DNA from 3 places in the Streptomyces sp. NPDC000878 genome. Region 2 is predicted to be linked to each of the others. Evidence: riboswitches for the same ligand, from Rfam matches in the RefSeq annotation. Region 2 holds a riboswitch; each other region holds the start of a gene.

Region 1 (9,423 bases), on a different contig from region 2:
CGTGCCGCGCCCGGCCCTCGCCGCCCAACAGGGCGACGCCGGCGCGCAGTTCCCAGTCCTCGTCGAAGTCGATGCGGTGCTGCTCGTCGAACGGGATGTCGATCATGCCGTGGTCCGCGGTGACGTACAGCGCGGCGCGCGGCGGGAGTTGCTCCGCCAGTCGCTGGACGAGCCGGTCGACGTACATGAGCTGACCGCGCCAGGCGTCCGAGTCGACGCCGAAGCGGTGGCCCTTGCCGTCCACCTCGGCGTAGTACGTGTAGACCAACGAGCGGTCACCGGCGGCCAGTTGCTGGGCGGCGAGGTCCATGCGGTCCTCGCCGGAGAGCTTCCCCCGGAACGTTCCGCCACTGAGCGCGATCTTGGTCAACGGGGTGTTCTCGAAGGTCGGCGAGGAGACCTGAGCGGTGTGCACACCGGCCTCGTGCGCCCGCTGGAACACCGTGGGGTACGGCTGCCACGCGCGCGGGTCCGTCCACGGCTGCCAGCGCAGCTGGTTCATCAGCTCGCCGGTGGCCGGGTTGCGGACGGTGTAGCCGGGCAGGCCGTGCGCGCCCGGCGGCAGCCCGGTGCCGACCGAGGCGAGGGAGGTCGCGGTGGTCGCCGGGTAGCCGGCGGTGATCGGGCGGCCCGTGTCACCGCGTGAGCTGCTGAGCAGCGAGGTCATGAAGGGAGCCTCGTCCGGGTGGTCCCGGAGCTGCTCCCAGCCCAGTCCGTCGATCAGGAACACGCAGTTCCGGTCGGCGGGCGCCAGCTCCGGGATGGCCGGAGACATGCCCGGTACGTCCATGCCCGCTGCCAGGGTGGGCAGCAGGTCGGCGAGCGAGCCCGTGCCGTAGTGCGGGACGGGGGCGGAGGAGACTGCGAGTGGTTCCGGGTGGTCCCAGGTGGTGGGCTGGGACATCAGCGGGCGACGTCCGCGGTCGCCTCGGAGAGGGCCTGCGCGAAGACGAGGGCCTGGCGCACCGTCTCGGGACCGTCCCCGGCCTCGCTGACGCGCAGGCTCAGGTCGTCCGCCGTGGAGCTGCCCGTGTAGCCGTGGTCGGCCTCGCAGTTGGGGTCACCGCAGGCGGCCGGCTCCAGGTCGATGCGGGCGACGGCGCCCCAGCCGATGGTCAGGACGACCTCACGGGGCAGCGTGCCGGGCGTGTACGACTCCGGGTTGGCGACGACTCTGCTGAGCACGACGGACGAGATCCGGCCGAGCTTCACGGACTCCGTGGACGTGGTGGCGTACGGCGTCGGGGACGTGGTGTCCGCGGCCTGCTCGTCGGTGTGGCTGACGATGAAACGGTTGCCCGTGAGGACGAGCACGGTCACGTGCCGACGCACCTCGTTGGCGTCGAACGTCGTCTCCTGGTGGACCAGGTACGACCTGATGGAGTCGCCGCCGATCGCGGCCTCCACCGCCTCGGCCACGAGGGCCGGGTAGTAGCCGCTGCGCTCGATCGCCGCTCGCAGCCCCTGGGTCGTCGTACTGGTCTTGGCCATGTGCCCATCCTACGGGGGCCCACTGACTGCGAGGCACCGCTCAGTACACAGGAAGTGTCCTGGGACCCAGGTCGTCACGGACGGGCGGCGGCGCCAGCCGCACCGACGCCCCGAGCACGCTCAGACCGTGCTGTGCGACGACCACCGGCTCCAGGGACACCGCGATGACCTCGGGGTGGTCGTCGACGAGCCGCGACACCCTGAGCAGCAGCTCCTCCAGCGCCTCCGTGTCGACCGGAGCCGAACCACGCCAGCCGAAGAGGAGCGGCGCCGTCCGGATCGACCGGATCAGCGAGGCCGCGTCGCGGTCGGTGACCGGTATCAGCCGGTGCGCGGTGTCCCCGAGGAGCTGCGAGGCGGGCCCGGCGAGCCCGAAGGAGAGCACCGCTCCGGCCGCCGGGTCGATGACCGCCCGTACGACGGTGTCGACTCCCCGCGATGCCATCCCCTGCACGACGGGCCGCACCTCGTCCGGCTCCCCGAAGAGGTCGGTCAACTCGGCGTACGCCCGCCGCAGTTGCTCCTCGTCCGCGAGATCCAGGCGTACGCCGCCCAGGTCGGCGCGGTGGCGCAGGTGCGGGGCGGTGGCCTTGAGGGCGACGGGGTAACCGATGGTCCGCGCGGCGGCCACGGCGTCGTCGGGACTCAGCGCGGGGAGGGCCCTGCGCACCGGGATGCCGTACGTCCCGAGCAGCTCGCACGTCTCGTCCGTACCGAGGGTGAGCCCCTGCCCGCGCGCGAGGAGCCCGCCGATCAGCTCGGCGGCCCCCTTCTCGTCGATGTCCGCGTCGATGGACTCGGGCACCTTGCCGGGCTCGGCGGCCTCCCGCCGCCACTGCGCGTACTTCACGGCCTCGGAGAGGGCCCGGACGGCACGCTCGGCGGCGGGGTAGGCGGGGATGAGACGGGAGCAGGAGTCGGGGGAGGGTGGGGGCGGCGACGCCGGTGTCGGTGACACGGGTGCGGTGGGCGGCAGGCCTGGCCCCGCGGTGGGCGGCTGCCCCGGCCCCACGGCGAGCGGGCGGTCCGCCTCCTCGGTGGGCGGGCGTTCCGCAGGGCGGAGCCGCTGGGCACCGCCGGGTGCCGTGGAACCCGCCTGTGGTGCGGTGCTGGCGGCGGCCGACAGCGCCTCCGCAAGCCCGCCCAGCTCCACGTGCACCACCAGCACCGGCTTACCGGGAACCTCCGCCGCGGCCGACCGAAGCGCCTCGGCCAACGCGGCGTCCCGTGGGGGTCCCTCCCCCACCGTGGGGATCGCGGTCACGACCACCGCATCGCACCCCTCGTCCGCCAGCGCCTCCGACAGCGCCCGGCGGAAGTCCTCCGGCGACGCCCCCGTCGTCAGGTCCAGCGGCGCCGACGGCCGCAGCTCCTCGGAGAGGCACGCGTCGTACGTCAGCAGGCCCAGCGACTCCGAGTTCCCCAGAATCGCCACCCGCGGGCCGGCGGGCAGTGGCTGCCGGGCCAGCAGCAGCCCCGCGTCGACCAGTTCGGTGATCGTGTCCACCCGGATCACCCCGGCCTGCCGCAGCAGCGCGGACACCGTCGCGTGCGGCAGCCGCGTGGCCCGTACGGCATGCCCCTGGGGAGCGGCACCTCCGTGCCGCGTCCCCTGCACGACCACCAGCGGCTTCGCCGCCGCCGTGCGCCGCGCGAGGCGCGTGAACTTGCGCGGGTTGCCGATGGACTCGAGGTACATGAGGACGACATCGGTGTCCGGGTCGTCGTACCAGTACTGGAGTACGTCGTTGCCGGACACGTCGGCCCGGTTGCCGGAGGAGACGAACGTCGACACGCCCGTGACCCCGGTGACGCCTCCCCCGCGCCGGTGCAGCCGGGAGAGAAGTGCGATCCCGATGGCACCGGACTGCGCGAACAGGCCGATCCTGCCGGGCCTCGGCATCTCGGGGGCGAGCGACGCGTTCAGCCGGACGTCCTCGGCCGTGTTGATGACGCCGAAGGCGTTGGGGCCGATGATGCGCATCCCGTACGTGCGCGCGTGCCGTACGAGTTCGCGCTGCCGCTCCCGTCCCTCGGGGCCGCCGCTCTCGGCGTACCCGGCGGAGACCACGACGAGCCCCTGTACTCCGTGCTCTCCGCACTCGGCGACGACATCGGGGACGTACGCGGCCGGGACGGCGACCACCGCGAGGTCGACGGAGCCCTCGATCTCACGCACCGACCGGTGGGCCGGCACTCCGTCGATGTCCTTCTGCTCCTCCGGGAAGGCGCTGTTGACCGCGTACAGGTCACCGGTGAAACCGGCCTCCCTGATGTGGTCGAGGACGCTGCGGCCGACACCGCCGGGGGCGCGGCCGACGCCGATGACGGCCACGGCGCCCGGGACGAGCAGCCGCCGTACGGAACGTCCCTCGGCCCGCTGCTCCCGCGCGCGCTGGACGGCGAGCGAGCGGTCGGTGGGCTCCAGGTCGAACTCCAGGCGGACGACGCCGTCCTCGAAGCTGCGCTTCTGGGTGTACCCGGCGTCCGTGAACACCTTGATCATCTTGTTGTTGGCCGGCAGCACCTCGGCGGCGAAGCGGCGGATGTCGCGCTCGCGGGCGACGGCCGCGATGTGTTCGAGGAGGGCGGAGGCGACACCCCGGCCCTGGTGGGCGTCCTGCACCAGAAAGGCGACCTCGGCCTCGTGGGCGGGGCCGGACGCGGGCAGGCCGTCGGCATCAATGCGGTCATAGCGTACGGTGGCGATGAACTCGCCGCCGACCGTGGCCGCGAGCCCCACCCGGTCCACGAAGTCGTGGTGGGTGAAGCGGTGGACGTCCTTTGCGGACAGGCGCGGGTAGGGCGCGAAGAAGCGGTAGTACTTCGACTCGTCCGAAACCTGCTCGTAGAAGCTGACCAGCCGGTCGGCGTCGTCCGCGGTGATGGGCCGGATGCGCGCGGTGCCGCCGTCACGCAGCACGACGTCCGCCTCCCAGTGGGCGGGGTACTCGTGCCGGTCCGACGAGTTCTGCATGCGCCCCAGAGTACGGCTCGCGTCCGACAACGTCGCGAGGCAGTCTGTGGGGAACCGAAGTCGGGCCCAGGCCGGTGTCCGAACGCGGTTCCGGGACAGGTTTCCCCCTGCTTCCCGGCACGCTTCACGCTATGGAACAATGGTCTAGACAACCCTGAGAGCTGAAGGGCAGCATCACATGGCTGAGCGCCGCGTCAACGTCGGCTGGGCGGAGGGCCTCCACGCCCGCCCCGCCTCCATCTTCGTCCGTGCGGCCACGGCCGCCGGCGTCCCCATGACGATCGCCAAGGCCGACGGCAACCCCGTCAACGCGGCCTCCATGCTGGCGGTCCTCGGCCTGGGTGCCCAGGGCGGCGAGGAGATCGTCCTCGCTTCTGAGGCAGAGGGCGCCGACGCGGCACTCGACCGCCTGGCGAAGCTGGTGGCCGAGGGACTGGAAGAACTCCCCGAGACGGTCTGAGAAATTGAGGGCGGCGACAGCCGTCGCCCCAAAGGCGCCACCCGCACACGCGAAGGGCTCACCCGGAATTCCGGGTGAGCCCTTCGCGTTTATCGTTTACGGGCAGCAGAAATAATCCCCCGCGAATTCCACCCTCTTTGTATACGGCGCCCGTGTTAATGCCGCAGGCCCGTCATGTTTACGGGATGTTGCGAAGTCCTCACACGCTCCGGACGGTCTCCGTTGCCCGGAAAGCGCAGCCGGTGCGCGCCGGTCGCCCGCTCGGTGTGCAGTGCCGTGATCGCCCGCGCCCGCTCACTGTCACCGCGCGCCACGGCGTCCACGATCGCCCCGTGCTCGGTCCAGGACTCGACGGGGTTCGCCGGGGCCTCCACCGCGTACATCCACGCGATCTTGTGCCGGAGCTGGGTGAGCGTCGCGGTGAGGGCGTGGCTTCCGGAGGCCTGGGCGAGCGTCTCGTGGAACCAGCCGCCCAGGGAGCGCAGATCCTCACTATTGCCCCTCCTGGCCCGCTCCTGCCCCAGCCTGACCAGGCCGCGCAGCACCTTCAGATGGGCCTCGGTGCGCCGCTGGGCGGCCCGGGAGGCACCGAGCGGCTCCAGGAGCATGCGCATCTCCAGCAGGTCGGAGGCCTCCTGCTCGGTGGGTTCCGCGACGCACGCGCCCGCGTGCCGCCGGGTCACCACGAAGCCCTCGGCCTCCAGGGTGCGCAGGGCCTCGCGGACGGGGACGCGCGAGACGCCGTACCGGCGCGCGAGCAGTTCCTCGGTGAGCCGGCTGCCGCGCTCGTAGACACCGGCGACGATGTCGTCCCGGATCGCCGTGCATACCGAGTGCGCCGGAATACGCATGTCCGACCTCCGCTTTAATCCCCGTGAAACGTCGACGATTGACGTGTGTTCAGTGACTCTATTGCAGAGAACCGGAATTTCCGACGGCAGGCCGGAATCCAGGGATATTTTTTGGACACAGGGCCACCGGAAACGCCGAAAGCCCCGACTCGGGGAGCCGGGGCGACGACAAGAGATGCGGGCGGTTGTCAGACGTTCACACCGTGCGAGCGGAGGTAGGCGACGGGGTCCATGTCCGAGCCGTACTCCGGGGTCGTACGGGCCTCGAAGTGGAGGTGCGCACCGGTGACGTTGCCGGTGGCCCCGGAGAGACCTATCTGCTGGCCCGGGGTGACCGTCTGCCCGACGGACACGTTGATGGACGACAGATGACCGTACTGAGTGTACGTACCATCAATCATCTTGATCACGATGTTGTTGCCGTAGGAGCCGCCCCAGCCTGCCTCGACGACGGTGCCGGAGCCCACCGCGTGGACGGTGGTGCCGGACGCGGCGTGGAAGTCGATGCCGGTGTGGTTGCCGGAGGACCAGACGGCGCCGCCCGCCTTGTAGCCGGTGGAGATGTACGAGCCGGAGATCGGGGTGACGAAGGTGTTGAGGCGCTTGCGCTCGACCTCGCGGGCGGCGCGGGCCTCCGCCTCGCGTGCCTCCTTGACCCGCTCCTCCGCCTCCTTCTTCGCGGCGGCCAGGGCCCGCTTCTCGGCGGCGGCCTTCTCTGCGGCCTGCTCCTGGGCCGCGGCCTGCGCGTCGATCTGGTCGGCGAGCGACTCGCCGATGGAGATCACCGGGGTGAGGCCGGTCTGCTCGACCGCGGACTCCGCGGCGAGCGCCGGGGCGGCGAGGCTGCCGACGGCGCCGGTGGTGGCGAGGGCCGCGACGCCGGCCGCGCGGACGGTCGTACGGGTGACAAGGCTGGGGCGGCGGGGACGACGGTGCTTCCCGGTGGCGCGGGTGAACGCCATGTAGTGGCTGGTCCTTTCCTTCCTTCTCGCCTACCGGGTTAGCTGACGGGTTCGGAGCAGGAAGGTCTCCTACGGACCCCCTCGCTGGGCGCGCGGGCGTCCGATTCACCCCAGGGACTGCACAGTGTGGGTCCCCGGCTCCCCTGGCTCGCGCCATGTGGGGACTCGGCGATGACTGTCCGGGTGCCGCGGCTGCGGCGCACTGCGTGACGGACAGCCGGACCGACGCTAAGCCGCACAACTTTCAATCAACAAACCGATCACGGGTTTTGTAGCGTATGCCACAGGGCAGACGGTCAACCTCTCCATCAATACGGGCAACTTGCACATCAATATGGACAAGAGGGGCCCGGTGACGCTTCCGTCACCGGGCCCCTGTCGTGTACGCGGGTGCCGTTACTCGGCGGGTACGACGGTCACTTCGCCGATACCGAGGGCCCGGACGGGCTCCTCGATCGTCGCCGCGTCGCCGACGAGGACCGTCACCAGCCGGTCCACCGGGAAGGCGTTCACGGCCGCCGCCGTGGCCTCCACGGTGCCGGTGGCGGCGAGCTGCCGGTACAGCGTGGCCTGGTAGTCGTCAGGCAGGTGCTGCTCCACCTGGTCGGCCAGCGTGCTCGCCACGGCCGCCGCAGTTTCGTACTTGAGCGGAGCGACGCCCACCAGGTTCTGCACCGCGACATCACGCTCGGCGTCTGTGAGCCCCTCGGCCGCGAGCGTGCGCAGCACCTTCCACAGGTCCTCCAGGGCGGGACCGGTGTTCGGGGTGTCGACGGAGCCGCTGATGGCGAGCAGCGCGGCGCCCGAACCGTCCGGGGCCGAGCGCAGGACCTGGCCGAACGCCCGCACACCGTAGGTGTAGCCCTTCTCCTCGCGCAGAACGCGGTCCAGGCGGGAGGTGAGGGTGCCGCCGAGGCAGTACGTGCCGAGGACCTGGGCGGCCCAGACGCGGTCGTGCCGGTCGGCGCCGACGCGGCCGATGAGCAGCTGGGTCTGTACGGCGCCCGGGCGGTCCACGATGACGACCCGGCCGGTGTCGTCGGCGGTCACCGGCGGCACGGGCCGCGGTTCGGCCGTCGAGCCGGTCCACTCCCCCAGGGTGTCGCCGAGCAGCGCGTCCAGGTCGACACCGGTGAGGTCGCCGACGACCACGGCGGTGGCCGTGGCGGGGCGGACATGCCTCTCGTAGAAGGCCCGTACGGCCGCGGAGTCGATCTTCGCGACCGTCTCCTCGGTGCCCTGGCGCGGACGCGACATGCGCGAGGTCTCCGGGAACAGCTCCTTGTAGAGCTGCTTGGCGGAGCGGCGGGCCGGGTTGGCCGTCTCGTGCGGGATCTCGTCGAGCCGGTTGCGCACCAGCCGCTCGATCTCGCTGTCCGCGAACGCGGGTGCCCTGAGGGCGTCGGCCAGCAGACCGAGCGCCTTGGGGAGCCGCGACACGGGGACTTCGAGGCTGAGGCGTACGCAGGGGTGGTCGGCGTGCGCGTCGAGGGTGGCGCCGCAGCGCTCCAGTTCGGCGGCGAACTCCTCGGCGGAGTGCTTGTCGGTGCCTTCGGAGAAGGCCCTGGCCATGATCGTGGCCACGCCGTCGAGACCGGCCGGCTCGGCCTCCAGGGGAGCGTCGACGAGTACCTCGACGGCGACGATCTGCTGGCCGGGGCGGTGGCAGCGCAGGACGGTCAGGCCGTTGCCGAGCGTGCCGCGTCCGGGGGCCGGGAAGGCCCAGGGCCTGGCCTCGCCCGCCTGGGGCTGGGGGTGGAACTCCATCGTGGCGAGCCCGGTCACTTGGCCGCCTCCTCGGTGTCGGTGGCGTTGTCGGCGGTCAGGGGCTCGTAGACGAGCACCGCGCGGTTGTCGGGGCGCAGCCGGTCCTTGGCGGCCTGCTGGACCTCCTCGGCGGTCACCTCCAGCACGCGCTGGACGGCGGTCAGCGCGAGCTGCGGGTCACCGAACAGCACGGCGAAGCGGCACAGTTCGTCGGCGCGGCCCGCGACCGTGCCGAGGCGGTCCAGCCACTCGCGCTCCAACTGCGCCTGGGCGCGCTCCATTTCCTCGGCCGTGGGGCCCTCGGCGGCGAACCGGGCGAGTTCCTCGTCGACGGCGGCCTCGATGACCGGCACCTCGACGTCCGCGGAGGTCTTCACGTCCAGCCAGCCCAGCGAGGGCGCTCCGGCCAGCCGCAGCAGACCGAACCCGGCCGCAACGGCCGTACGGTCCCGCCGTACGAGCCGGTTGTAGAGCCGGGAGGACTCGCCGCCGCCGAGGACGGTGAGCGCCAGGTCGGCCGCGTCGCACGCGCGCGTGCCGTCCTCCGGGAGCCGGTAGGCGGCCATCAACGCGCGCGCGGGGACCTCCTCCACGACGACCTCGCGCAGCTGCTCGCCGATGACGTCGGGGAGGGCGCCGGAGCGCGGCGCGGGCTTGCCGTCGTGCCCGGCGATGGAGCCGAAGTACTTCTCGACCCAGGCGAGTGTCTCCTCGGGGTCGATGTCCCCGACGACCGACAGGACGGCGTTGTTGGGCGCGTAGTACGTGCGGAAGAACGCCCGCGCGTCCTCCAGGGTCGCCGCGTCCAGGTCCGCCATCGAGCCGATCGGCGTGTGGTGGTAGGGGTGGCCCTCCGGGTAGGCGAGGGCGGTCAGCTTCTCGAACGCCGTCCCGTAGGGGACGTTGTCGTAGCGC
Region 2 (9,423 bases):
GCGCTCGGCGAGTTCGTCGGGGTCGCTGCCGGGCCGGATGACGTCGTTGCCGCCCGCACAGAAGGAGACCATGTCGGGCGCCAGGTCCTTGGCCTGCGGAAGCTGCTCGGCCACGATCTGGTCGAGCAGCCTCCCGCGTACCGCGAGGTTCGTGTAGCCGAAGTCGCCCTCCGGGCGCCGGTCCGCGAGCAGTACCGCGAACCGATCGGCCCAGCCGACGAACGCCCCGTCGGGGCCAGGATCGCCGACGCCTTCGGTGAAGCTGTCCCCCACCGCCACGTACGACCCGATCACTGCTCTGCTGTCATTCTTCGAATCGTCTGCCACATCGGTCCATGATTCACCTACCGATGTGAGCTACGCGACCGTAGGAAAGGGTTGACTCGCGGTGAGATAAGCCACTCGTCAAGTATTGGTCAACCCGGAATAATAGGGAGACGCAGCTCACGGACGCTGAAGTCGGTGATCCGGAAGTGGCTCCACGTCGTACGGAAGGCGAAGTGCCCGCTCGTGTACGGCTCCGGGTCGCTGTAGTCGAAGACGAGCCGTCCCTTGTTCCACCAGCGGACCGTCGAACCGGCCGAGACGATCCGGACGCGATGCGGCTCGTTCGGGACCAGCAGCGGCTCCGTGTAATCGTAGATCAGCGGGCGCACGCCGGCCTCACCGACGTAACGGCGCAGCCGGGTCGTCGTGTTGGTGTTGGCGCCGTAGCCGACGTAGTACGTCTTCAGGTAGTCGTACTCGGCGAGGGCGCCGCCCCGAGGGGTGGCGAAGAGGTCGTCCGGTGAGCGGACGTCGACGGCGTTCCAGAAGTTGTTCAGGTCGGAGACACGGTCGTTGACCCCGCCCGCCGAGACCGGCGTCGCCGTGTACTCGATGACGTACGGGCCCGCGAGCTTCCGCTTGAACCAGATCGTCGCGCCGCTCGGTACGTCGACCTCCAGGACTCCCCGGGCCGCCGTGACGCTGCCGCCGTCCTCGAGTTCGACGGCCCACTGGCCGAGTCCGTGCCGGAAGTCGTCCCGGGCGATGAGCCGTCCGCGTCGGTGGTGGCCCGGCGAGGCGCTCGCCGGGCCGGCCGGGGCGAGGGCTGCCAGTGCCCCGCCTGCGGCCAGCGCTCCGAAGGCTCTACGGGTGGTCGTCACGAGGCAGCTCCCTTGGTGGTCGTGATCGAGGGCTTCGGCACCCTGCGGGTCTCGGTGCCGAGGTAGTAGTCCGTGTACGTCGACTGGAGATAGCCGCGCACGGTCCAGCCGAGGCGGTACGCGGGGTTCTGGGCGAGCGTGTAGACGCGCGTCGCCGTCGGCTCGGTGGTCGTGTAGAGGCGCAGTGCGGTGTGGTCGGCGGTCTCGGCGAGGATCTCCTCGCGCCAGTCGCCGATCAGGTCGCCGTAGAAAGGGGTCGCATTGCGCGGGCCGGAGACGACCCCCGACGGCTCGAAGATCCGCGTGCTCGTCTCGGTCTTCGGGTCCCACTTCTCCACGTGCGTGTAGTCGAGGAGTTCGGCGGCCTTGTCGCCGTCCCACCAGATACGGAAGTTGACGCTCGGGGTGGTCGTGGAGACCTTGCCGGCCTGGACGTTGCGGACGCCCGCGCCGGGGGCGGTGGCGTCGGCGGTGGAGGTCCAGTACTCGTAGCCGGGGTGACCGGGGTCGATGTCGGCGGCGTTGCCCCGGCCGACGTCGATGTCGGTGTCGTTCTCCCAGCTCGCCGGGTGCTGCCCGGTCACCAGGCGCTCACCGGTGTCGGCGTCGTAGTAGTACCAGGGGAACTTCGGTACGACGCCCAGCTCGGCCTGCTGGATGGCGAATCCCTCCAGACCCGGGCGGTCGGGATCGAGGTCGGCGATGTCGAAGCGGTCGCCGTGTCCGGCGCCGTCGACGACGTACCGGAGCGTGCCGTCGCTGTTGACCACGTAGTTGCCGTCGGCGATCTCGTCCCGGCCGTCCTGGTCGACGTCGACGGTCCGGATCTGGTGGAAGCTGGTCGCGCCGCTCGCTGCCGGGACCGCGTACTTCCAACGCCTGGTCAGATCCTGGCCGTTGAAGTCCCAGGTCTGGATGAGGATCCGGAACGCGCCGCGCCGGGCGCCTACCCGGGTGACCAACTTCGTGACCAGGCTGGGGTGTTCGCCGTCGAGGTAGGCGATGCCGAAGTGTCCGCCGGACGGGCCGTCGGCCACCAGGTCGTCGGGCACGGGCTGGCGGGTGCGCTCGGTTCCCGTGGCGCCGTCGATCACCGAAATGAACTGGTTGGCAGGCGAGTTGGCGGTGACCTCGCTACCGTCCGCGAAGGTGGTGCCGTCGGCCGTGTGCACGAGCACCTCGGCCCTGCCGTCGCCGTCCAGGTCGTACACCGTGACGTTGTCGTCGTTGCGGTAGCCGCCGATGGGCGTGGAACCGCTGATCGCCGCCGGAGCAGGGTCGTTGGCGCCGTTTCCGCCGACCTGGGTGTAGGAGCCGGGACCCAGGTCGACCCGCCACAGCCGCTCACCGGTGAGCGCGTACGCCTCCAACAGGTCGGGCCTGTGCCGGGTTTGGGAGAGTCTGCTGACGACGAGTTCATAGCGTCCGTCACCGTCGAGGTCGCCGGGCCAGGCGTGCTGCACGGTGTAGCCGTCGGCGGCGGCGAGGGGGATCTCCGCGTACCCCTTGTCGAAGGTGAGGGGCGAACTCGGCCGCAGCTCACGCCCGTTGACGATCGCCCGGACACTGTAGGCACCCGCGCCCCGGCTGTTGTCCTGGTACGTCGTGGACTTGACGATCGGCGCGGAGTTCAGGCGGCGTCCGCCCTTGTACACGTTGAAGGCGATCGCGTTGCCATGGCGCGCGTACTCGGTGCCGAGCAGCCGCCAGCTGAGGAAGGTGCCCTTGCCGGACGGTACGGCGACCAGGCCTCGGTCGAGGTTCTCGACCACCCGGCGCGAGGGCTCGGCCGCGTGTCCGGCGGGCGCGGAGAGCGCCCCGGCCGTCAGGATCGCGGCGACGACGGCGCCGGTTCTTCGGCGTCGACTGGAATGCACAGGTCCTCCGTAGACAGTCGCAGAGAGAGTAGAAAGCGCTTGCGCAGCAACGGAGTTCACTGTGCCCCCACCTTCTCGCCCTGTCGACGCTCCGCGGGCCCACGCCACAAGACTGCAATGCGACGATCATGAAGGCACACATACGGACATGCCGAAGGCCGGACCCGGGGATCGGGGTCCGGCCTTCGGCGGCTGTCCTCGTGAGGTGTCGGTGTCAGCCGACGGCGACACCCTTCGAGCGGAGGTACGCGACCGGGTCCACGTCGGAGCCGTAGTCCGGGGTGGTGCGGATCTCGAAGTGCAGGTGCGGTCCGGTCACGTTGCCGGTGGCACCGGAGAGACCGACCTGCTGTCCCTCGGTCACGGTCTGGCCGGCCGAGACGGAGAGCTGCGAGAGGTGGGCGTACTGGGCGTAGTAGCCGTCGGCGAGCTTGATGACGACCTGGTTGCCGTACGCGCCGCCCCAGCCCGCGGAGACGACCGTGCCGGCGCCGACGGCCTTGAGGGAGGTGCCGGTCGGGACGACGAAGTCGACGCCCGTGTGGTAGCCGCTGGACCACATGCTGCCCGACACGTGGTAGGCGGTGCCGATGGTGGCACCGGCCACGGGGAGGGTGAAGCCGCCGGAGCTGCTGGTGTCGGCGGCCTCGGTCGTCGTCGAGGTGTCGGCCGTCGCACTCTCGGCGGCCGGCTTGGACGTCTCCGTCTGGGTCGACTTCGAGGAGGACGAGGACGACGAGGACTTCGTCGAAGACGAGGACGAGGAAGAAGACGAGGAAGGCGAAGAGGTCGACGCGGCCTTCTTGCCGATCGTCAGCTTCAGACCGGGGTGGATCAGGCTCGGGTCGGAGCCGATGGCGGTCCGGTTGTCCGAGTAGAGCTTCTGCCAGCCACCGCTGACGCTCTGCTCCTGGGCGATCTTCGAGAGGTAGTCGCCGGCCTGGACCGAGTAGATCCTGACGCTCGCCTTCTTGGCGGCGGAAGACGTGGAAGCGGCGGCCTTTCCGGCCTTTTCCGTCTTCGCGGAAACGGACTCGGCCGATACGGACTTGGCCGATTCCGAAAGCGACGACACGGACTGGGCGGTGGACTCCGCCGTGGCCGCATGGGCGCCGGTGGCTCCCAGAAGCGGCAGAGCGAGAGCCGCTCCGCCAGTTCCGGCAGCGGCTATCGAGCGGGAGAAACGCTGGGACTTCGGACGGCGGTGCTTACCCTTCGCGGGCATGACGAATTCCTCTCCGTCGCCTGCGAGGTGAGCTGTCGGGTGCGGACTGGAGATGTCCGGCCACGCCTGAACGTGACTTAACCCCAAGCCTGTTCCAGAGACCGGAACAGGCGTTCTACCTGTGGGTCCCCCGCTCCTGCCGTTGTCGGGTGTTCGATGCGGGCTCCGGGCGGCGGCAGGATTGGGCGTCCGTCCGGATTGGTGGCGAACGTAAGCGACCAAGACGCACGGAAACAAGCCTGGGGTTCCCTGTGTACGGGTTTCCTGTGGTCCTCCCCAGAATTCCCGGTCACTGTCCGTGAATTACGGATCTTTCCGCCCCTCGAACTCCCTTAAAACACGCCTAAATTACGTGAACATGACGGCGACACACGGTCACGAATATGACGCTGCTCACTCGCCCGATTCACAGCAACCTTTATTCCCAGGCGAGTTGGAATGAAGACACCATAGGCGCCATATGGGGCAGAAGTGTCAGATGCGACGCAGGCGGAGAACTGCCGCATCCAGGTCACCCTTGAGCCCGGTTCGTAGTCCGTGGTGCAACAGCACGGCACCCCGGTGGACTTCGCCCGTTTCGCGGCATTCGTACGTCGCCGAGGGGTCGAGTCCGCGCAGCCGCAGCGCCGGGAGCGGCTCACCGTGGTGCTGCGCCTGGAGCCAGGCCAGGACGACGGCCTCGTCCCCGAGCACGTACTGCACCGCGCTCAGCCCACCGGTCGGCCGCCGCAGCCGGTAGAGGTCGCCGCGCTGCACGACGGGCCGGATCTCCTTGTACAGCCCCACCCACTCCCCTGCCTCGGCCAGCTCCTCCTCGGTCCATTTGGTGAGGTCGCCGCCGACGCCGAGCACCCCGGCCATCGCGCTCACGAACCGGAACCGCAACGAGCTGACCCGGCCGTTGAGCTGGGTGTTCGGGCTGTCGGTGACCCAGGCGGCCATGACCCGCGCGGGATGGATCTGACTGAAGCCCTCCTGGATGGCGAGCCGGTCCAGCGGGTCGGTGTTGTCGGAGGTCCACACCTGGTCCGTACGGGCGAGGACACCGAGGTCGATCCGGCCGCCGCCACCCGAGCAGGACTCGAAGGCGACGTCCGGGTGGGCCGCCCGCAGCCGGTCCAGCAGGGCGTACAGCCCGTGGACGTGGTCGACCCACAGGCGCTGCGGATAGTCCTCGCCGGGCCAGCCGGCGTCGGTGAAGCAGCGGTTGAAGTCCCACTTCACATAGTCGATCGGCGCACTGGAGAGCAGCCCGTCGAGCTGCTCCCAGAGGTACTGCCGGACATCCTCGCGCGCCAGGTTCAGTACGAGCTGATTGCGGAACTCCGTCCTCTTTCGTCCCGGTTGGAACTGCACCCAGTCGGGGTGCGCGCGGTACAGATCGCTGTCCGGGTTGACCATCTCGGGCTCGACCCAGATGCCGAACTGCATCCCCAGGGCGTGCACGTACTCGGCGAGCGGCTTGAGTCCCGCCGGGAAGCGGTCCGGGTTGGGCGTCCAGTCGCCGAGGCCGGCCCGGTCGCTGGTGCGGGCCCCGAACCAGCCGTCGTCCACGACGAACAGCTCGACGCCGATCGCGGCGGCCCGCCGGGCCAGCACCCTCTGCTGCTCCTCGGAGATGTCGAACTCCGTGGCCTCCCAGGAGTTGTAGAGCACGGGCCGGTCCCGGTCGGCGTCCGGCACGACGAACGCGCGCTGGTACGTGTGCCACGACCGGCTCGCCCCGCCGTGCCCGGAGTCCGTCCACAGCCCCGCGAAGACGGGCGTGGTGAAGGACTCGCCCGGCGCCAGGCGCAGCAGGCCCGAGTCGTCGTATCCGGCGCCGCCGGTGATCTGCACGCGCGCGTCGGGCAGTTGGGCGACGGCGATCCGCCAGGACCCGGACCAGCCGAGCGCGCACGCGTACACCTCGCCGCGCTCCTCGGTCGCGTCGGTGTCGAGCGCCACCCAGGGCAGATGCTGGTGCCCGGTGTGACCGCGCCGGCTGCCGATGACCTTCTCACCGTAGGTGAGGTCGGTGCTCACGAGCCGGGACTCGGCGGCCCAGCGCCCGTGCAACTGGGACAGGCGCCAGCCGTCGCGCTCGGGGAGCGTCCAGGTGGCGGAGTCCGCGCGGAGCAGCTCCAGTGGGCCGGTTCCGTCGGGCGCGTCATGGGTGAGGGTCACCCAGCGTTCCACCACGTCGTGGCGCATCCGGTAGTGGAGCGTGATGACCAGTCCGGTGTCCCGGAACGTCAGCCGGAGTTCGTCCCCCTCCGCCTCGTACGCCTCGAACCGCCATTCGGTGCCCCTGCGCTCGTCGGTGCGCACGGACAGCGCGGGCCGGGCGAAGCGGGGGCCGCCCTCGACCGGGTACTCCTCGCGGCCGTCGAGCGGGGACTCGAAGGGCCAGTAGTCCGGCAGCGGACGGACGGTGAGTGCCTCGGCGTCGGCGAGGGCGATCCGCGGGCCCCAGTGCAGATGCAGCAGTTCGTCGTCCTCGGTGAGATGGACGGCGTAACTGCTCGTGGGCCCCGAGAGAAGCCACGTACGACCGGTTCCGGCGATTTCCAGCATCATGTCCCCACAGATCCGAACAGGCACGCCCAAGTCTCAACATCATCGGCGTCACGGCCCTCGACGGCAACGCCTGTGGAAAACTCCTTGGCCTGCGCAGGCATGTCGTATCGTCGAAGCGCGCCCGTCGACGAGCAGCGTCCGCGGGGCGGTGTGGGAGGGAGCCCCCGTGACGCAGCAGGTCCCGTCGACCGAGCCCGAGCTGGGTGGCGTACGAAACTTCCGTGACGTGGGCGGACTGCCGACCGTGGACGGCCGGCGGGTGGCGCCCGGGCGGCTGTTCCGCAGTGGTCATCTGGCGCACGCGACCGACGAGGACGCGGCGTTCCTCGGCTCTCTCGGACTGCACACGATCTTCGACTTCCGCAACGCGGCGGACATCAGGCTGGAGGGGCAGGACGTCGAGCTGCCGGGTGTGCGCAACGTGAACATCCCGCTGTCCGACCCGGCGCACGGCACGGAGTTCTGGAAGATGGTCCGGGACGGCGGTCTCGACGAACTGCGCAGCCTCCTGGCCGACGGCAAGGGCGAGCAGCGGATGATCAACTCCTACCGCGAGATCATCCGGGACCGTACGACCGAGCACTCCCGGATGCTGCACGCGCTGGCCGAGGACAGTGTCCCGGCCCTGATGCACTGCGCGGCCGGCAAGGACCGCGCGGGTCTGTCCATCGCGGTGACACTGCTCGCCGTCGGGGTGGAGCGCGACGCCATCGTGGCCGACTACATGGAGTCGAACGCGCAGCACCGCCGCTACAGGGTGCGCCGCACCAGCTCCGACGCCCAGGCCTACAGCCCCGAGGTCCTGGAGCTGCTCAACCCGTTGTTCGGCACCCGCCCCGAGTATCTGACGACGGCCATGGACACGGTCGAGGAGACCTGGGGCAGCGTCGACAACTATCTGGCACAGGGGCTGGGCGTCACCCCGGAGACACGGGAGCGGCTGCGCGAGCGGCTCCTGGACTGAGCCCGCCGTCCCTCAGGGCTACTGCTTCGCACCCACCTCGAACAGCAGGTAGATGAAGGCGGCGAAGACGTGCCCGACCGCGATGTAGATGATCAGCCGGACCCACAGGGCCCGGGGGAACTTCTCTTCCATGTCCGTCATGGCGTGACTCCAGGATTCGGGCCGAGGCAGAGCGCGGCGGTGGGGCTCTGCAGCAGGGTGTGGACGAAGAGCAGGTCGGTGCCGTCGCGGCCGTCGGCGGCGAGGCGGTGCGGGGTCAGCGAGTCGAAGTGCGCGCTGTCCCCCGGTGCGAGGACGTGAGCGGTGTCGCCGAGGCGCAGGCGCAACCGCCCCTTGAGGACGTACAGCCACTCCTCGCCGGGGTGGACGCGCACGATGTCGCCCTGCGCCCCGTACGGCACATGGACGCGCAGGGCCTGCATTCCTCGTCCGGAGGCACCGGCCTGCCAGTACGACCAGCCGCCGGCGGCCGTCGGCTCCATGTCGGCGGCGCGCACGACGGCGTCCCGGTCGGCGACCGTCTCACCGAGCAGTTCGGAGACCGTCGTACTGTAGATACGGGCGAGCCCGAGCAGCATCGGCAGGGAGGGCTGGCGCTGCCCCGTCTCCAGACGGGAGAGGTGGGCGGGCGACAGCCCGGCGGCCCGGGCGGCGGCCTCCAGGGTGAGGGCGGCCCTGCGGCGCAGCGCCCTGAGCTGCGGTGCGACGACGGGCAGGTTCTCGACCGGCCCGGACTCCTCGGGAAGGCTCATGCCCTCCATTCAGCCGCAGTTTTACCTCCGAGGCAAACCCCTTGCCTCAGAGGCAAACTGTACGGCTCCCCCTCGCCGACCCGTCCCTCTCCTACCGCTTGGCCACCGCCTCCTACCTGTTGGCCACCGCCTGCTTGACCAGTGTCTTCCCGAAGTCCCACATCAGCCCGCTCCCACCGTGCGCGTCGTCCATCACGGCGGTGAAGGCGTCCACGAACCGGTCCACCTCCCGTTCGCCGACGACCAGCGGCGGAATCAGCTTGATCACCTCCAGGTGATCGCCGGAGACCTGGGTCAGGATCCGGTGCCGTTGCAGCAGCGGTACGACGACCATCTGGGCGAAGAGCCCCTTGCGCGCGGCCTGGAGCATGGTCCAACGGCTGCGCAGCTTCAGCGACTTGGGCTTACCGAACTCGATGCCGATCATCAGGCCCCGGCCGCGTACGTCGGCCAGCAGCTCGTACTTGTCGACCAGCGCCGCCAGCCGCGACCTCAACTGGTCGCCGGTGGCCCGGGCGTTGGCGACGATCTGCTCGTTCTCCATGACCGACAGCACGGCGAGGCCCGCTGCCATGGCCTGGGCGTTGCCCCCGAAGCTGGCCGAGTGCACGAGGACGCGGTCGATCGACGAGTAGACCTTCTTGAAGATCCACTCCTTGCCGAGGGTGGCTCCGACGGGCACATACCCGCCGGAGAGCGCCTTGGCCACGCACACCAGGTCGGGCTCGACCCCCTCCTCGTGCTGATAGGCGTAGAAGTCACCGGTCCGCCCGAGGCCGGTCTGCACCTCGTCCGCGATGAGCAGCGCCTTGTGCTTGTGCAGCAACTCCTGCGCGGCGCGCAGATATCCGGGGGGTGCCTCGTGCACGCCCTTGCCCTGGATCGGCTCGACGATCAG
Region 3 (9,423 bases), on a different contig from region 2:
ACTCGTGGGAGTCGGACGCGATGTCCAGCACGTCGTCCGCGAGCTGGAAGGCGACCCCGAGCCGCTCCCCGTACTGGGTGAGCACATCCACGACACTGTCGTCGGCGCCGGACATCATCGCCCCGAACCGGCAGGCCACGGCCACCAGCGACCCGGTCTTCCCGCCCAGCACATCCAGATAGTGCTCGACAGGGTCCCGCCCGTCGGACGGCCCCGCCGTCTCCAGGATCTGCCCGGTCACCAGCCGCTCGAACGCCTCCGCCTGCACCCGCACCGCCTCGGGCCCGAGGTCGGCGAGGATGTGCGAGGCGCGCGCGAAGAGAAAGTCGCCGGTCAGGACCGCGACGGAGTTCCCCCAGCGCGTGTTGGCGCTGGGCACCCCGCGCCGCACCTCGGCCTCGTCCATGACGTCGTCGTGGTACAGCGTCGCGAGGTGGGTCAGCTCCACTACCACCGCCGACGGGACGATCCCCGGCGCGTGCCGGTCCCCGAACTGCGAGGCGAGCATCACGAGCAACGGCCGGAACCGCTTCCCGCCGGCCCGTACGAGGTGCTGCGCGGCCTCCGTGATGAAGGGCACCTCGCTCTTGGTGGCTTCGAGCAACCCTTCCTCGACAGCCGCCAATCCGGCCTGGACATCGGCTTCGAGAGCCTGGTCCCGCACGCTCAGCCCGAACGGCCCGACGACGGTCACGAGGGATCTCCTGTCTGCTGGTGTCTACTGGCGGTCACACGGTGTGTCGATAGGTCGCTGCCATCACTCAAGTCAGCGTATCCGGTCACGTTTCGATCACCACGAGCGCCCGCCCGTCCAGGCCAGGCGGTATCGGATCACGACCGGAATGTTTTTGATCAGCCCATAAGTATGGACATTCATAAACATCCCGCGCCCCACCAGTGACACCCGCGACCGCACGCGCGCATACGCCACCACCTCCCTGACGGCACCCGTCGTACCCGTCGCTACGACAACGACGCGCATCGCACGAGAGGTTCCGCCCTCCCGACGGACACACCCGCAAGAAGCATAAAAACCCTAAAACCCCCCATTAACGCCACCCATCCTGCCCACATCACGACTACCCCCACCCCGTGATTCGAGTCACTCCAAAACCCGGCCCCCACCACCCCCTCCCCACAAACTCCCCATTCGCAAAAGGCAAGTTGCTTCCCACCCACTCCGCACCACCGCCCGTTTTGTCCCCAACGTGCGCCCCAAATGACCAAGTCCTCTGCTTCCGCCCCTTGTTCCACCCGTGTGCTCTCGCATACGTTCTCGCCACGCCGGGCGGATCGCCGAATCCTGCCACCGCCCGCAGAGCACCATCCCCACCCACCCACATGTGACTCACGCAGGCAGGAGCGGGGGACCCAGGTAAGCCGCCGGTCCGGGCACGACGCCGGAGCGGCTAGGGGTGAAGCCGCGCGCGGACAACGCGCCCGGCCGGGCATCTCCCGCCCGAACCCGACAGCTCACCTCGCAGGCGTCGGAGAGGACTCACCATGCCCGCACGAGGTCAGCACAACCGCGCGAGAACCACCCGCCGCCCGCTCACGCTCCCGCGCACACTCGCCATCACAGGAACGGCCGCCGCAGCCCTGGCCTTCCCCTTCCTGACCGCGACAACGGCATCAGCCGCACCGTCGTCCGTCTCGTCCGTCTCGTCCGTCTCCTCGGTGACGAACTACGCGAACAACCTGGACGGCTGGATCCGCGAATCGCTCGACGTCATGGCGCAGAACGGAATCCCGGGAACGTACGACGGCATCTACCGCAACATCATCCGCGAGTCGTCGGGCAACCCGTACGCCATCAACAACTGGGACTCGAACGCGGCAGCCGGCACCCCCTCAAAGGGCCTCCTCCAGGTCATCGACCCGACCTTCGCCGCCTACCACGTCCCCGGCACCTCGTACGACCCCTACGACCCGATCGCGAACATCACCGCGGCCTGCAACTACGCGGCGGCGCGATACGGCTCGATAGACAACGTGTACGGCGCCTACTAGGCCGGCCCGCCCTCACCGCCACGCCCGGTCCGCATTCCCGTTCCCGTCCCCGCCTCCGAACAACCGCTCCAGCACGGCCGCGATCCCGTCGTCCTCGTTCGAGAGGGTGACCTCGTCCGCCACGGCCTTGAGTTCGGGATGGGCGTTGGCCATGGCCACTCCGTGGGCCGCCCAGTCGAACATCGGGATGTCGTTGGGCATGTCGCCGAAGGCGATGGTGGCGGACGCGGCCAGTCCTAGATACTCGGCGGCCAGCGCGAGCCCCATCGCCTTGGTGATGCCGCATGGCTGGAGTTCGACGGTGCCCGGCCCCGACATGGTGACGGTCGCGAGCGAACCGACCGCTCCACGCGCCGCCGACGCCAACTCGTCGTCGGACAGGGACGGGTGACGCAGCAACACCTTGCTGATGGGCGCGGCCCACAGGTCGTCCCGGTGCGGCACCCGTACGGCGGGCAGCGTCGGGTGCGGCATCAGGTACCCGGGTTCGATGAGCGTCAGCCCGTCGACACCGTCCTGATCCACGGCGGCGTACACCTGCCCGACCTCGGCCTCGATCTTGCCGAGCGCGGTCTCGGCCAGCTCCTGGTCCAGGGTCACCGACCACAGCAGACGGTCCGCGCCGGCGTCGTACACCTGCGCGCCCTGTCCGCACACCGCGAGCCCCCCGGCCCCGAGGTCGTCGAGCAGCGGCCGGACTCTCGGCGCCGGCCGTCCCGTCACCACCAGGTGCTGGGCGCCGGCGGCCATGGCGCGCGCCAGCGCGGTCCGCGACCGGTCGGAGAGCGTGTCGTCGGCACGCAGGAGCGTTCCGTCCAGGTCCGTGGCGATAAGTGCGTATGAGGTGGGAGCGGCCATGATCCAGAGAATACGGATCGTTCGGCACATCGGTCTCCGCCCGAACCGGACGACGTTCGGCATCCCGGCGGCAACAGCCCTGTCGCGAGCCCCAACTCCCGCCCCGGGAAGGCACGAACAGCTCGAAAACGCGGTCCCAACCCGTTGTCGCCTGCCCCGTCCACGCCCTACCCGTGCGCAGCCGCCAGATGACCCACCAGCCGCGGTGACGCGAACTCCGTACCGCACACGAACCGCATCACCGGCCCGTACGAGGCAGCCGCCGGCAACCCCGTGAAGTACAGCCCGGGTACGGAGGACACGTACCCGGCACCGAGCCTCGGCGTCCCCCGGCTCACCGCCAGCTCCGTACGCAGCTCGTGCCCGAGGAAGTCCATCGCGGCGATGTCGACGCGGTAGCCGGTCGCGGCTATGACGTGGTCGGCCGACAACTCTCGTGTACGGCCGCCCAGATCCTCCACGGTCAGCACCGGCCGCCGACCGGCGGAGCCCCCCGCAGCCCCGGTGATCCCCATGTTCCCCGTGCCCTCCGTCGCCCCCGTGCCCTCCGTCGCCCCCGTGGCCCCCGTGGCCCCGACGATCCGCGCGACCTCGCTCACCTGCACCTTCCCCTCGAACCGGTCGCGCAGCCACCACGCCCCGAGGGGTCCGAGGACCCGGCGGACCAGATAGTGGCGGGCCTGGGCCGGGAGGTGGCGGTAGGGGTGCGGGTAGTAGGTGAGGGCCCAGAGCGACCACGCGTTGCCGAACGGCGACTCGGGCCGCAGCCTGGGCTGCCGCCAAGGGGGCGCACCGAAGGCGACACGACTCCGCCCCCGCGACACCACCCGTACCCGCGCCCCCGCCTCCGCCGCCAGCGCCGCCGTCTCCAGCGCGGACTGGCCCGCACCGACGACGATCAGCTCCCGGCCCGCGAACCGGCCCAGGTCATGGTGCTGCGAACTGTGGGACACCGGACCCGTGGGCGAGGGCCCGTCCGGCGCGGCGCCGGCCAGCTCCGGGGGCAGATGCGCGAGCCCCGACAGGCCCGTCGCCACCACGACCGCCCGCGCGGTGAACAACTCGCCCGAATCCAGCTTGAGTTCGAAGCCACCGCCGCCACCGCCACCGCCGTCGCCCGCGCCCTTGTGCTGCCGCCGGTCCACGGACACCACCCGCACCCGCTCCAACTCGGGCACGAGCCGCTGCTGGAACCACTCGCCGTACGCGACGAAGGTCTCCACCGGGACGATGTCCTCGTCCGTGACCAACCGGCGTATCCCCGCCGCGTCGCAGTAGTCGACCAGCGTGTGGCCCCGCTGCGGGGCGTCGATGCTGGAGGCCGCCGGCGTCGACTTCAGGAGCATCCCGGCGGGCATGTGGTCCCGCCAGCTCACCATGGGCTCGCCGAACACTCTCACCGGAATGCCACGCGCCCGCAGATGCGCGGCGGTCGACAGACCGAACGGTCCCGCACCGATTACCGCTACCGGATGATTCACGAAGTCCCCTCCCCAGGACGCTGCTTCGCCACTTCGCGTTGCTCTGCTGCCACCGTCCGACCGGTCGGCAGGTTGTCGTCACTACGCCTTGCCGCCGCGACGGCCGGCCCGCCACAGCTGATACAGATGCTTCGCGCCCGGCCGTACGAAGCGGGCGAGCATCGTGAGGAACGGCAGCGGGTCGTCACCCGCGAGCCAGGCCAGTTCCGTCCCGCTCGCCCGGGTCGGTGCGTGCGGCGTCGTGTAGCCGCTGCGCCGGTAGGCGAGGAGGGCGGGCAGGTCGATGTTCTCCACGATGTACCGGTGCCCGGCGCGCTGTTCCCCCTCCGGAACGGTGCGCCCGGTCAGATCGAGATGCATGGCCCGGACGACGTCCACCCCCGGCTCGCTCTCGAAGAGCCGGAACTGGGCGCCCATCCGCGGGTTGAAGTCGAGGAGCTTGTACTGTCCGTCGCGCCGGTCGAAGCGCAGGTCGAGGTCGATGATTCCGGTGAAGCCGATCTGTTTGATGAAACGTGCGGCAAGGTCCGCGAGTTCCGGATTGTCGACGACGTACGCATTTGCCGTCATTCCCGCGTGCGGCGGCCAGGAACGGACCTTCACGCCCGTGAACAACGCGCGCGGGTTCGAGTCCGCGTCGAAGTAGGCGTGCACGATCCAGTCCTCGGCCTCCTCCCGGGGCAGATACTCCTGAAGGATCACGCCGGGACGCTCACCCCAGTCACGGGCCAGGGACAGCAGCGCCTCCCGACTCGCGATGCGCGTAGTGCCGTTGACGGCGGGCCGGGCGCGCCGCACGAACGCCTCCCGGTTCTTGGCCACCAACGGGAACCGGGCCGTCCGCGCGAACCGCTCGATCTCGTCGTACGACTGCGGAAAGGCGGCGGCCGGGGTCGGTATGCCGTGCTCCACGCACAACTCGTGCAGCCCCTGCTTGCTGGCCAGCCGACGCGGCAGCCCCGCCTCCACGCGCGGAAAGAGAAACGCGCCCCCGAGTTCCTCCTGCCGCTCGGCGATCAGTACGGCCGCCTCCTCGTCCGTGGGAACGAGGACAGCGGGACGCCCGATCCGCCGCCCGATCCGCAGCAACCCCTCGACGAGCCGGTCGGGTTCCTCGGTCCCGGTGGTCGGCCAGACGAACGCGCGCCGCAGATAACGCGAGGAGGCCGCGGGCGTGTAACGGTCCTCGGTGATCGCATACATCGGAACGCCCAGCCGTCCCAGACTGCGGATGGCCCCGACGCCTCCGTGGTGCAGCGGATAGTCACCGAACTTCACGATCAGCGCCGGCACGGCATGGTCAGCCGAAAACGGCACAGTGCTGCTCCTGGCCACGGGTCCCCCCACGTGTCCCCCTTACGGACCGGACCCACCCCGTCCGTGTCCCCCCAAAGGACGCTAAGCCGGAATCACCCGCTCCGGACAAGGCCTATCCGGACATTACGAACTCTTTAGACACTGGGGACACTGCCCCGAGCCCGCAACTCACCCGTAACCTGTGGCGCGACCACATGGCCACACGGCACGACACACGAGAGCGAGGCAGCACCCATGCCCCCCTTCGATGTCCCCGAGGGCGACCCCTTCGGCCCGCACAACCTCCCCTACGGCGTGTTCTCCCCGGCGGGCTCCACGGACCGCCGGGTCGGCGTCCGGCTCGGCGACCACGTCCTGGACGCGGGCGCCGCAGCCGCCGCGCTCGGCTCCCCCTATGTCTCCGTACTGGCCCGCCCGACCCTCAACCCCCTTCTCGCCGCGGGTCCCACGACCTGGTCCGACATCCGACGCGCCCTCACCGCCTGGGTCACCGTCCCGTCCCACCAGGACACCATCGCCCCGCTCCTCCACCCCCTCTCCTCGGTGAGCCTGCACCTCCCCTTCGAGGTCGCGGACTACGTCGACTTCTACGCCTCCGAGAACCACGCCCGGAACGTCGGCCAGATCTTCCGCCCCGACGCCGCGGACTCCCTGACCCCCAACTGGAAGCACCTGCCGATCGGTTACCACGGCCGCTCGGGCACGGTCGTCGTCTCCGGCACGGAGGTCGTACGTCCGTCGGGCCAGCGCAAGGCCCCCACCGACCCGGCCCCGCTCTTCGGCCCGTCGGTACGCCTGGACATCGAGGCGGAGGTGGGCTTCGTGGTGGGCACACCGTCGCCCATGGGCAGCGCCGTGCCCCTGTCGGCCTTCCGGGACCACGTCTTCGGCCTCTGCCTGCTGAACGACTGGTCCGCCCGCGACCTCCAGGCCTGGGAGTACGTCCCGCTGGGCCCGTTCCTGGGCAAGTCCTTCGCCACGTCCGTCTCGGCGTGGATCACCCCGCTGGACGCCTTGGAGGACGCCCGGGTCGCCCCGCCCGCCCGCACGCACCCCCTGCTCCCCTACCTCGACGACGCCGAGGACGAGCCCGGCGGCTACGACCTGCGTATCTCCGTCGCCGTGAACGGCCACACCATCTCCGAGCCCCCCTTCTCCACGATGTACTGGACGGCCGCCCAGCAACTCGCCCACATGACCGTCAACGGTGCCTCCCTCCGCACCGGCGACCTCTACGGCTCGGGCACAGTCAGCGGCCCCACCGAACGCGAACGCGGCTCCCTCCTCGAACTCACCTGGAACGGCACCGACCCCCTCGAACTCCCCACCGGCAAGCGCACCTTCCTGGAGGACGGCGACGAGGTCACCCTCACCGCCTGGGCCCCGGGTCCGGGTGGCACCCGCGTAGGCCTCGGCGAGGTGACGGGCAGGATCACGTCGGCGAGCTGAGCGAGGCGCCCGGAGCAGCAGGTCCGGAGCAGCGGGCGGGGCAACGGACAAGCAGGCAACGGGCCAGGTCGTCGGTCCGGTCCGGCGCCGACCGGGAGGACACCGACGCGCCCCGGCCCCGCCCCGCCGCCCCGGTCCCTCCCCCTCTGTCCAGCCCCTACATCCAGTCCTCCGGCTCGGGTTCCATCTCCATCTCGGGCCAGTCGTCCGGCCCCAACTGCTCGGCCCGCGCCCCGGATCCCGTACCCCTGCCGCTGTCACTGCCCATGGAGCCGGAGGCGGACTTGGAGCCAGGCTCAGTAACCGCCTCCGAGACCTGCGCCGCCGCCCCGGACACCGGCGGCGCCCCGCCCAGCGCCGAAAGCGCCCCCAACACGCCCTCCCCGTACGTGGCGAGCTTCTTCTCGCCCACCCCGCTGATTCCGCCCAGCTCCGCCACCGACCCTGGCCAGACGCTGACGATCTCCCGGAGCGTGGCGTCGTGGAAGATGACGTACGCCGGAACGCCCTGCTCGCGAGCCTGTTCGGCGCGCCAGGCACGCAGGGCCTCGAACGCCGGCTGCAGTTCCTCGGGCAACGCGACAGCCGCCGCCTTCGCCTTCTTCTCACTCCGGCCGCCACCGGCCGCCGACCGTGCGGTCGCCGCCTTCTTCGGCTCCTTGCGCAGCGGCACCTCCCGCTCGCGCCCCAGCACGGCACCACTCGTCTCGGTCAGCACCAGCGTGCCGTACTCGCCCTCGACCGCGAGCAGCCCCTGGGCCAGCAACTGCCGTACGACACCGCGCCATTCGCCCTCGGCCAGTTCCTCTCCGATGCCGAACACGGAGAGCTGGTCGTGGTCGAACTGGATCACCTTCGCCGTGCGCCGCCCCAGCAGGATGTCGACGATCTGCATCGCGCCGAACTTCTGCCGCCGCTCACGCTCCAGCCGCCAGACCGTGGACAGCACCTTCTGCGCGGCGACCGTGCCGTCCCAGGTCTCCGGCGGGGTCAGGCAGGTGTCGCAGTTGCCGCAGCCGCCCGGCACCGGGTCCTGGCCGAAGTAGACGAGCAGCTGCCCGCGCCGGCACTCCACCGTCTCGCACAGCGCCAGCATCGCGTCCAGGTGCGCCTGCGCGCGGCGCCGGAAAGCCTCGTCGCCCTCGCTGCCCTGGATCATCTTGCGCTGTTGTATGACGTCGTTCAGTCCGTAGGCCATCCAGGCCGTGGACGGCAGTCCGTCACGGCCGGCGCGGCCCGTCTCCTGGTAGTAGCCCTCGACCGACTTGGGCAGGTCGAGGTGGGCCACGAACCGGACGTCCGGCTTGTCGATGCCCATCCCGAAGGCGATGGTCGCCACCACGACGAGGCCGTCCTCGCGCAGGAAGCGCGACTGGTTCGCCGCGCGGGTGCCCGAGTCCAGGCCCGCGTGGTACGGCACCGCCCGGACGCCGTGCGCGGCGAGGAACTCCGCCGTGCGCTCCACGGAGTTGCGCGAGAGGCAGTAGACGATGCCCGCGTCGCCGTCGTGCTCCTCCTTCAGGAAGGTCAGCAGCTGCTTCTTGGGGTCGGCCTTGGGCACGATGCGGTACTGGATGTTGGGCCGGTCGAAGCTCGCCACGAAGTGACGGGCGTCCGGCATGCCCAGGCGCTGGGTGATCTCCTGGTGCGTCGCATGCGTGGCCGTCGCCGTGAGCGCGATCCGCGGGACGTCCGGCCAGCGCTCGCCCAGCAGCGACAGCGCCAGGTAGTCGGGCCGGAAGTCATGTCCCCACTGCGAGACGCAGTGCGCCTCGTCGATGGCGAAGACAGCGATCTTCCCCCGGGAGAGCAGATCCAGGGTCGACTCCAGCCGCAGCCGCTCCGGCGCCAGGTACAGGAGGTCCAGCTCACCGGCCAGGAACTCGGCCTCCACCGCCCGCCGCTCGCCGAAGTCCTGCGTGGAGTTCATGAACCCGGCCCGCACACCGAGTGCCCGCAGCGCGTCCACCTGGTCCTGCATCAGCGCGATGAGGGGCGAGACGACGATCCCCGTACCCGGTCTGACCAGGGACGGAATCTGGTAGCAGAGCGACTTGCCACCGCCGGTCGGCATGAGGACGACGGCGTCCCCGCCTGCCACCACATGCTCGATGACCGCCGCCTGCTCGCCGCGGAAGGAGTCGTACCCGAAGACCCGGTGCAGCGTGGCCAGCGCCTCGCTGTCCGCCGCCCCGGCCGCCGATCCGACGACCGTGCCCGGACCCTCGCCCGCTTCCGTCATCACACCCGACCCGCCCATCACGCTCATCGCGCTCATCGTCGTGTCCCCCGTACGTCGCGCCTCGAC

Evidence for each region. Region 2 has a riboswitch for cyclic di-AMP ahead of ACWDR4_RS12310 (M23 family metallopeptidase). Riboswitches for the same ligand answer to the same signal wherever they lie in the genome.
Region 1: another riboswitch for cyclic di-AMP. It lies ahead of ACWDR4_RS21595 (M23 family metallopeptidase); the one in region 2 lies ahead of ACWDR4_RS12310 (M23 family metallopeptidase).
Region 3: another riboswitch for cyclic di-AMP. It lies ahead of ACWDR4_RS40315 (transglycosylase SLT domain-containing protein); the one in region 2 lies ahead of ACWDR4_RS12310 (M23 family metallopeptidase).

Annotation. Positions count from the first base shown of each region.
Region 1 is NZ_JBSFMT010000023.1:17,695-27,117, forward strand. Features, by position in the region: gene ACWDR4_RS21570 (alkaline phosphatase family protein) at 1-904, opposite strand, end outside; gene ACWDR4_RS21575 (DUF5998 family protein) at 904-1,491, opposite strand; gene ACWDR4_RS21580 (bifunctional acetate--CoA ligase family protein/GNAT family N-acetyltransferase) at 1,532-4,468, opposite strand; gene ACWDR4_RS21585 (HPr family phosphocarrier protein) at 4,647-4,928, shown strand; gene ACWDR4_RS21590 (GntR family transcriptional regulator) at 5,084-5,779, opposite strand; gene ACWDR4_RS21595 (M23 family metallopeptidase) at 5,968-6,741, opposite strand; cyclic di-AMP (ydaO/yuaA leader) riboswitch at 6,755-6,922, opposite strand; gene ACWDR4_RS21600 (M16 family metallopeptidase) at 7,138-8,526, opposite strand; gene ACWDR4_RS21605 (M16 family metallopeptidase) at 8,523-9,423, opposite strand, start outside.
Region 2 is NZ_JBSFMT010000010.1:105,596-115,018, forward strand. Features, by position in the region: gene ACWDR4_RS12295 (SGNH/GDSL hydrolase family protein) at 1-294, opposite strand, end outside; gene ACWDR4_RS12300 (DUF6250 domain-containing protein) at 417-1,148, opposite strand; gene ACWDR4_RS12305 (rhamnogalacturonan lyase family protein) at 1,145-3,025, opposite strand; gene ACWDR4_RS12310 (M23 family metallopeptidase) at 3,240-4,250, opposite strand; cyclic di-AMP (ydaO/yuaA leader) riboswitch at 4,253-4,412, opposite strand; gene ACWDR4_RS12315 (alpha-galactosidase) at 4,725-6,806, opposite strand; gene ACWDR4_RS12320 (tyrosine-protein phosphatase) at 6,976-7,773, shown strand; gene ACWDR4_RS12325 (DUF6126 family protein) at 7,792-7,914, opposite strand; gene ACWDR4_RS12330 (helix-turn-helix domain-containing protein) at 7,911-8,534, opposite strand; gene ACWDR4_RS12335 (aspartate aminotransferase family protein) at 8,638-9,423, opposite strand, start outside.
Region 3 is NZ_JBSFMT010000071.1:47,126-56,548, reverse strand. Features, by position in the region: gene ACWDR4_RS40320 (polyprenyl synthetase family protein) at 1-694, opposite strand, end outside; cyclic di-AMP (ydaO/yuaA leader) riboswitch at 1,342-1,502, shown strand; gene ACWDR4_RS40315 (transglycosylase SLT domain-containing protein) at 1,504-2,010, shown strand; gene ACWDR4_RS40310 (HAD family hydrolase) at 2,023-2,868, opposite strand; gene ACWDR4_RS40305 (FAD-dependent oxidoreductase) at 3,036-4,349, opposite strand; gene ACWDR4_RS40300 (carboxylate--amine ligase) at 4,431-5,666, opposite strand; gene fahA (fumarylacetoacetase) at 5,901-7,115, shown strand; gene recQ (DNA helicase RecQ) at 7,273-9,375, opposite strand.